2 regions of the Salinivibrio sp. AR640 genome follow, and region 2 is predicted to be linked to the other one. Evidence: predicted binding sites of a transcription regulator. Region 2 holds the regulator's gene; the other holds the start of a gene.

Region 1 (4,218 bases), on a different contig from region 2:
AGTCCATTGCTAAAGTAATGTCTTTACCCAGCTCGTAGCCTGCTTGCTCAACCGCTTCTTTAATCGCAGCGAGTGCTGCTGCGTTTGACTCTAGATTAGGCGCAAAACCACCTTCGTCACCAACAGCAGTGCTTAGGCCTTTGGCTTTCAGTACTTTGGCAAGGTTGTGGAATACTTCTGCACCGATACGCAGCGCTTCTTTTAGCGTCTTAGCACCGACTGGCTGGATCATGAACTCTTGGATATCAACGTTGTTATCCGCGTGCTCACCACCATTCAGGATATTCATCATTGGCAGAGGCATAGAGAACTGACCCGCAGTACCGTTTAGCTCAGCGATATGCTCGAACAAAGGCATGCCTTTTGCCGCTGCCGCCGCTTTGGCGTTCGCCAAAGAAACCGCGAGGATAGCGTTAGCACCGAACTGAGATTTGTTCTCGGTACCGTCGAGATCGATCATCACTTGGTCGATATCCGCTTGCGCTTTAGCGTCTTTACCCAGCAATGCTTCTGCGATTGGGCCATTCACAGCTTCAATCGCTTTCAGTACGCCTTTACCCATGAAACGTGACTTATCACCGTCACGCAGTTCTAGTGCTTCGCGAGAACCCGTAGATGCACCAGAAGGAGCTGCTGCCATACCAACGAAACCACCTTCTAGGTGAACTTCCGCTTCAACGGTAGGGTTACCGCGTGAATCAATAATTTCACGACCTAGAACTTTAACGATCTTAGACATTGTGATTCCTCTCGTCTGTCATTGTTTTTAAAAATAAAGAGCGGCCGCCTTCTGGGCTACCGCTCGAATGTCGTTTATAGCTCACCGCGCTGTTTTTTGCCTGCCGCAGCAACAAATCCAGCAAACAGTGGATGGCCATCACGCGGCGTTGAAGTGAATTCCGGGTGGAACTGGCACGCCACGAACCAAGGATGTGCTGGGTTTTCAATGATCTCTACCAGCTTTTTATCGGCAGACAGACCAGAAACTGACAATCCTGCTTTTTCTAGCTTAGGACGTAGCAGATTATTCACTTCATAACGGTGGCGATGGCGCTCATGGATTTGGGTATTGCCGTAGAGCTGATGCGCTTTCGAACCTTCAGCTAAGTGGCAAAGCTGCGCGCCTAGGCGCATGGTGCCACCAAGATCTGACGTCTCGCTACGCTCTTCCACTTTGCCTTCTTCATCGACCCACTCAGTGATCAGGCCAACGACAGGATAAGGGCTTTCTTGGCTAAACTCAGTCGAGTTAGCGCCTTCCATGCCGGCGACATTACGTGCGTATTCAATCAACGCCACCTGCATACCAAGACAAATACCCAGATACGGCACATTGTTTTCACGTGCATATTGTGCCGCAAGGATCTTACCTTCAATGCCGCGGTCACCAAATCCACCAGGGACGAGAATCGCGTCCAAGTCCTTCAGCATTTCACTGCCGCGGGTTTCAAGATCTTGTGAATCCACGTACTTGATGTTGACGGTCAGGCGATTTTTCAACCCACCATGTTTTAACGCTTCATTGACGGACTTGTACGCATCCGGCAATTCAATGTACTTACCGACCATACCAATGGTGACTTCACCCATTGGGTTGGCTTCTTCGTAGCTCACTTGCTCCCATTCAGACAAGTCAGCTTCTACGGCTTCAATGCCAAAGCGCTTGCACACCAAATCGTCCAACCCTTGCGAACGGATCAACGATGGGATCTTGTAAATAGAGTCGACGTCTTTCATGGTGATGACCGCTTTTTCCGCCACATTACAGAACAGCGCAATCTTAGCGCGTTCATTGGCAGGAATTGGACGCTCACTACGGCATACCAGCACATCCGGCTGAATACCAATCGACAGAAGCTCTTTTACTGAGTGCTGGGTCGGCTTGGTTTTTACTTCGCCTGCCGCAGCCAAGTAAGGCACTAATGTCAGATGCATGAACATGGCATGTTCGCGGCCCACGTCTACCGTCAACTGACGAATCGCTTCCAAAAATGGTAATGATTCAATATCACCGACCGTTCCGCCGATCTCGACGATCACAATATCGTGACCTTCACCGCCTGCGACGATGCGATCTTTGATCGAGTTGGTAATATGTGGGATCACCTGAATCGTCGCCCCCAGGTAGTCTCCACGGCGCTCTTTGCGCAGTACATCCGCATAAACACGGCCAGAGGTAAAGTTATTACGCTTGGTCATTTTAGTGCGAATGAAGCGCTCATAGTGACCGAGATCAAGGTCAGTCTCTGCGCCGTCTTCCGTGACGAATACTTCTCCGTGCTGGGTAGGGCTCATTGTCCCTGGATCCACGTTAATATAAGGGTCGAGTTTCATGATGGTGACGTTAAGGCCACGCGCTTCAAGAATGGCTGCTAATGAGGCTGCAGCAATACCCTTACCGAGGGAGGATACAACACCGCCCGTAACAAAAATGTAGTTCGTCGTCATGCTAAACCTGAGAGTTGGATTTAGAGGAAATAAATGAAGTTCTGGACGGGATATTATGATACCAGACCCCACTGACTCCCACAATGTGAAAGCTACCACACACCCTGGTGTTTTTAATTGTCACAAATCAATTATGCCAATTACAGGATATTGCCTTACTCGTCTTTTTTAACCGCTTGCCACGCCGATTCTAGTTCATCCAGCTGACATTGTTGAATATTTTTTCCACTATCACGTAATTGATTTTCAACGCTACGAAAGCGACGTTCAAATTTCTGATTGGCTGCGCGCAACGCCTGCTCAGCATCCGTGCCTAGGTGGCGCGCGACATTGACGACAGCAAACAAAAGATCGCCAACTTCGTCTTCCACACGGCTTGCGTCAACCGGTGTCTGTGCCAATTCATGTTCGACCTCTTCCAGCTCTTCTCGCACCTTCTCGATAACCGGCGCCACGGTTGGCCAATCAAACCCTGCCCTTGCACATCGTTTTTGTAGCTTGTGGGCGCGAGTTAACGCGGGCAACCCCTGAGTCACGCCATCTAATAGACTGCAGGATTGGGTTGAGGGCATTTTCTCTGCGCGCTCTTGCGCCTTAATACCTTCCCAATCAGGCGAGCTTAATGGCTTCCCGTTAGCATCTTTAGGACCAAATACGTGAGGGTGACGACGTGTGAGCTTATCGCACACCGCACTGACGACATCGTCAAAATCAAATCGATGTTGTTCGCGCCCTAATTGACTGTAGAACACAATTTGAAAAAGAAGGTCGCCCAACTCATCTTTTAGGTCCGACCAGTTTTCACGCTCAATGGCGTCAGCCACTTCGTACGCCTCTTCTAAGGTATGAGGCACAATAGAGGCAAAGGTTTGTGCCTTGTCCCAGTCACAACCATGATTAGGGTCGCGTAAGGTCGCCATGATCGTCAGTAAGTTGTCAATTGACGCCATAAGAAGGTTCCTTCATGAAAAAACGCCCTGTCGAAACAGGGCGAATGTATTAGCGGAGACGTTTCGCTTCGACCACATCTTTCACTTGTTCAAGCCGGTTTACAACGCGGCTTAAGGTATCTAAATCAGAGATTTCGAGATCAAAGTCCATGATCGACATTTGCTTTTTATAATCAACCCGGCTTTGCATCCCGGCTACCCGTGCTTTCTCATTGCTTAGCACGTTATTGATATCTTTGACCAGCCCGGTACGTTCGTTTGCCGAAAGGCGAATGCGTACATGGTATTGACCAATATGGCCTTTTCCCCACACCGTGGCGATAATCCGCTCCGGTGCATGATGACTAAGCTCATTGAGCTGCTCGCAATCTGCACGGTGGACCGAAATACCACGCCCTTGGGTAACAAATCCTTTAATGTCATCCCCCGGCAACGGCTGGCAACAGCGCGCGAGATGCGTCATCAGATTATCAACACCTTCGACAACCACGGCATCGCGGTGGGCTTTGCCGGTGCTCGGTTTTTGTTCGCTTTGCTGCAGTTTTTCTAACAACTGCTGCTCTTCTTCTTCCAAGCTCGGTTTATTAATCAGGCCATTAATATGGTTCACTACCTGATTAATGCGCAAATCACCACTGCCCACGCCGGCATAAAGCTCGTCCAGCGTGTTAACGTTAAAGCGTTTTAGCGCCAAATTGGCATCTTTACTGATGCCGCCAATTTTTTGTAGCTCGGTATCCAAGATTTCTTTACCGGCAGCAATGTTCTTGTCTTTGTCTTGCTTGCGGAACCAAGCATTTATTTTGGCGCGCGCACGACT
Region 2 (4,218 bases):
TGACGCTATTACGGTCCCACTTGCGATTATCCATGCGAAAGACGATCCCTTTATGACCGACGCAGTAATCCCAACCTCGCCTCTGCCCGCGAATATTGACTATCAACTGAGCGAGCATGGTGGGCATGTTGGTTTTGTTACCGGCAGTTGGCGCCAGCCACAGTTCTGGCTGGAGCAGTCGGTGCCTCACTGGTTAGCCTCACGCCTTTGCTCGTCCCGTTAAAAAGGGACGCCACGCAAAGCAAAAAAGACCGACGCACATTGATCTACTGCATTGTGTTGAATGATTGGGTAAAATGCGAGCTGATTCACAATATCAGCATCAAGCACCCTAACGTCTCAGCCATAAATCAACAAAAGGTGATGTAGTATGATGGTTCCTTGGCAATCGGTCCCTGAGGAAACACTGACTCGTTTAATCGAGCACTTTGTGTTACGGGAAGGAACCGATTATGGTGAGCAGGAAGTCAGCTTTGCACAAAAAGTGGCGGATGTTCGCCAACAACTGCAATCCGGCGACGCCGTGATTGTGTATTCTGAGTTGCACGAGACAGTGGATATTCGTCGTAAGGAAGCACTCAGATCTTAGCATCGCTGTACGCAATAAACAGCGATACACATTCAGACTGAATGACAGGGCGCGTCATGTCGGCTAAACATCCAATCATCGCGGTCACCGGCTCTTCAGGAGCAGGGACCACCACCACGTCCGAAGCATTCCGTAAGATGTTCCAGATGATGAACATCAAAGCGGCGTGGCTAGAAGGGGACAGTTTCCATCGCTTTACGCGACCGGAAATGGACGTCGAGATCCGTAAAGCACGTGAGCAAGGACGGCACATTAGTTACTTTGGCCCCACCGCCAATGATTTTCCGCGATTAGAGCAGTTTTTCCGTGAGTACGGTGAACTCGGCACAGGCAAATATCGCCGCTACTTGCATACCTTTGATGAAGCGGTGCCCTACAATCAAATGCCAGGGACCTTCACACCATGGCAGGATTTACCCGACAATACCAACGTACTATTTTACGAAGGCTTGCACGGCGGTGTGGTTGATGGTGAGGTCAATGTCTCCCAACATGTCGACCTATTGATTGGTATGGTCCCGATCGTCAACCTTGAGTGGATTCAGAAATTTGTCCGCGATACCCGCGATAGGGGCCACTCACGCGAAGCGGTCACCGACTCAATTGTGCGGTCGATGGACGATTATTTGCATTATATTACGCCGCAATTCTCACGCACTCACATTAACTTTCAACGGGTGCCGACGGTCGATACCTCCAACCCACTGAACGCCAAAGGCATTCCTTCGTTGGATGAGAGCTTTGTGGTGATCCGCTTTCGAGGGATGAAAAACGTCGACTTTCCTTATCTGCTGCAAATGATCACGGGGTCTTTTATGTCACGGCATAATACACTCGTCGTGCCAGGCGGTAAGATGGGCTTTGCGATGGAACTTATCATCCGTCCATTGATTCAGCAGCTAATCGAAAAAGGCAAGATTGGCTAGGGCGTAGCGCATCTATCGTGTATTACTTCTCAAGCCGTGATCTTAGCCACGTTTTTGCCAGGTTTTTAGGCGGTTGGCCTAGATCAAAATCAAGAAATTGCTAACAAAAAAAGATACACTCTTGTTAACATACAGTGAGCTTGTAGCCCGCGCCCAGACTTCGTATTCTGTGCATAGATCTGGTGGGTTACCCCTCAGACAAAGATAGGACGTTGTTGCCGGGCAACACATGCAGAGGAAATAAGTTATATGGTTCCAGGAAAACCTCAAACAGACCCTACACTCGAGTGGTTCCTTTCACATTGTCACATCCACAAGTATCCGTCTAAAAGCACGCTGATTCATGCAGGCGAAAAAGCGGAGACCTTGTATTACATCGTGAAAGGGTCTGTCGCCGTTCTAATCAAAGATGAAGAAGGCAAGGAAATGATCCTGTCTTATCTTAACCAAGGTGATTTTATCGGTGAGCTAGGCCTTTTCGAAGATGATCAGGAGCGTACCGCTTGGGTTCGGGCTAAGTCTCCTTGTGAAGTGGCAGAAATCTCATTCAAAAAGTTCCGCCAACTGATCCAGGTTAACCCTGATATATTAATGCGTTTGTCCTCACAAATGGCGCGCCGTTTGCAAGTGACCAGCCAAAAAGTGGGGGATCTTGCCTTCCTGGACGTCACGGGCCGTATTGCGCAAACCTTGTTGAATTTAGCGAAGCAACCCGATGCCATGACGCACCCTGATGGCATGCAAATTAAGATCACACGTCAAGAAATTGGCCAAATCGTTGGGTGTTCGCGTGAAACCGTGGGGCGTATTCTTAAAATGCTGGAAGAGCAAAATCTTATTTCAGCCCATGGTAAAACCATCGTGGTATACGGTACCCGCTAATCACAGCGCTCTCTGTATTCCCAACCGACGCCCTGGCGTCGGTTTTTCTTTTTAAAACAAAAAAAAGGAAGAGCGAACTCTTCCTTAACTGTGTATGCCTCGTTATATCAGCTATTTATTAGTGCGTGCTCTCAAAAATTTTATCCGCTGAAGCGGCAACAAATCCCTGGTACAACTCACCGTTGGGCAACACATAACGCTTAGCAAACTCATAAAACCCACCTGGAATGGTTTGCGTGCCATCAGAGAAAACAACAGCGACACGGTCAGCCATGGTGGAGGATTGCTCCAGATAAACGGATGCGTCCCCTTTTACTTCACCACCCGCTTCGTTAATTGCAAAGCCATTGTCTCGCAGCTTTTGATTAACCGATTGGCAATGATCATGAGCCTTTAACTGATTGACACTCACCGTGAAATGATTCGCACCATAACCGTGCGCGGCTACCCAGGACGCGTATTCACTCTCCTCAGCAAGCGCTTGATAGGTGGCGCTATCGATGTCCCAAAGCCGCCCCTGATGAAGAAAATCGCTCCCTGTTAGTGACGACGCATCGACTTGTGCCACCAGCTTGTGAACAATGGCTTGCAGCGCAGGCGAGCATTGCTCGACCATCAATTCACTGATAAACACTTTCGGCATCAAAGGATCGGGGTGCTCGAAATGGCAGGCATTGAGCTTTTTCGCTTCAAAGGTATAGTCCCCTTTTTGCTGATAGCCTAGCGCCAGGAAGGGGCGCGCCAAGACCTCAAGCCCAACCTTGGGCAAACCAAATGTCCGCAAGGCAATATGATCATTGATTAAAGGCTGCCCTTCTTCGAGCAAGGCATGTACCTGATGTGCCGATGGGCAAAGACGGTTAATATAGTCTTGCCATAATTTATCGAATAACGCTTGGCCACTGTCCATGTTGGTCTCCTTAATCTTGTTGAGTCGGAATACCGGGGGCGAACGTCTCAGGCAGTACCACCTGCTCCCCTTCCATTGATGCCATGGGATAAGCGCAATAATCGGCGGCATAGTAAGCGCTTGGACGTAAATTACCCGACGCACCTGGCCCGCCAAATGGCGCATCACCGCTTGCCCCTGTCAACTGACGATTACGATTCACAATCCCTGCGCGAATATGATCGAGGAAGTATTGCCATTCGCCCTCGTCTTCACTGATAAGGCCTGCCGACAAACCATAGCGGGTATCATTCGCCTTCGTGATCGCATCAGCCATATCCTGATAGCGCTGCACTTGTAGTAGCGGACCGAAATACTCTTCGTCGGGTAACGCTTGAATGCCACTCACATCTAAAATCCCTGGAGAAATCACCGCATCGTGTAAATGCTCGCACTCTATGACGGGGGTTGCTCCCAGATCGATCAATTTTTGTTGTGTGGCCAAAATCCCCTCGGCGGCAGCCATTGAAATTTGGGCGCCCATGAAAGGTGCGGGATCATCAAACTGTCCGCCCACTCGCACGGTTTTGGTCCATTGTGCTAGGCGAGTCAAGATCTTGTCACCCACTTCTCCCTCAGGCAGTAGCAGGCGGCGTGCACACGTACACCGCTGACCGGCACTGAGGTAGGCCGATTGAATAATGGTGTATACGGTGGCGTCTAAATCACCGAACTGATCACTCACCACCAAGGGGTTATTGCCCCCCATTTCCAGCGCCAGCATTTTATCGGGCTGGCCAGCAAACTGACGATGAAGAATATGCCCCGTATTGGCGCTACCGGTAAACAATAAACCGTCAATACCGCGCGCTTGGGCCAGCGCCTCACCGGTATTGCGCCCACCTTGTACCAGGCTGATCAGTCCTTGCGGT

Evidence for each region. The regulator CRP, encoded in region 2, controls carbon source genes, mostly activating them, when cyclic AMP is high. The targets are predictions, from matches to a motif close to TGTGANNNNNNTCACA.
Region 1: a site for CRP is predicted at 2,533-2,548, ahead of BZG75_RS05770 (CTP synthase). Genes of this name have one in related genera too.

The regions. Positions count from the first base shown of each region.
Region 1 is NZ_MUFD01000007.1:46,567-50,784, reverse strand. It holds gene eno (phosphopyruvate hydratase) at 1-739, opposite strand, end outside; gene BZG75_RS05770 (CTP synthase) at 814-2,448, opposite strand; gene mazG (nucleoside triphosphate pyrophosphohydrolase) at 2,604-3,398, opposite strand; gene relA (GTP diphosphokinase) at 3,448-4,218, opposite strand, start outside.
Region 2 is NZ_MUFD01000026.1:29,524-33,741, reverse strand. It holds gene BZG75_RS12515 (hydrolase) at 1-223, shown strand, start outside; gene BZG75_RS12510 (YheU family protein) at 371-589, shown strand; gene BZG75_RS12505 (phosphoribulokinase) at 646-1,515, shown strand; gene crp (cAMP-activated global transcriptional regulator CRP) at 1,765-2,397, shown strand; gene BZG75_RS12495 (DUF1338 domain-containing protein) at 2,516-3,307, opposite strand; gene astD (succinylglutamate-semialdehyde dehydrogenase) at 3,318-4,218, opposite strand, start outside.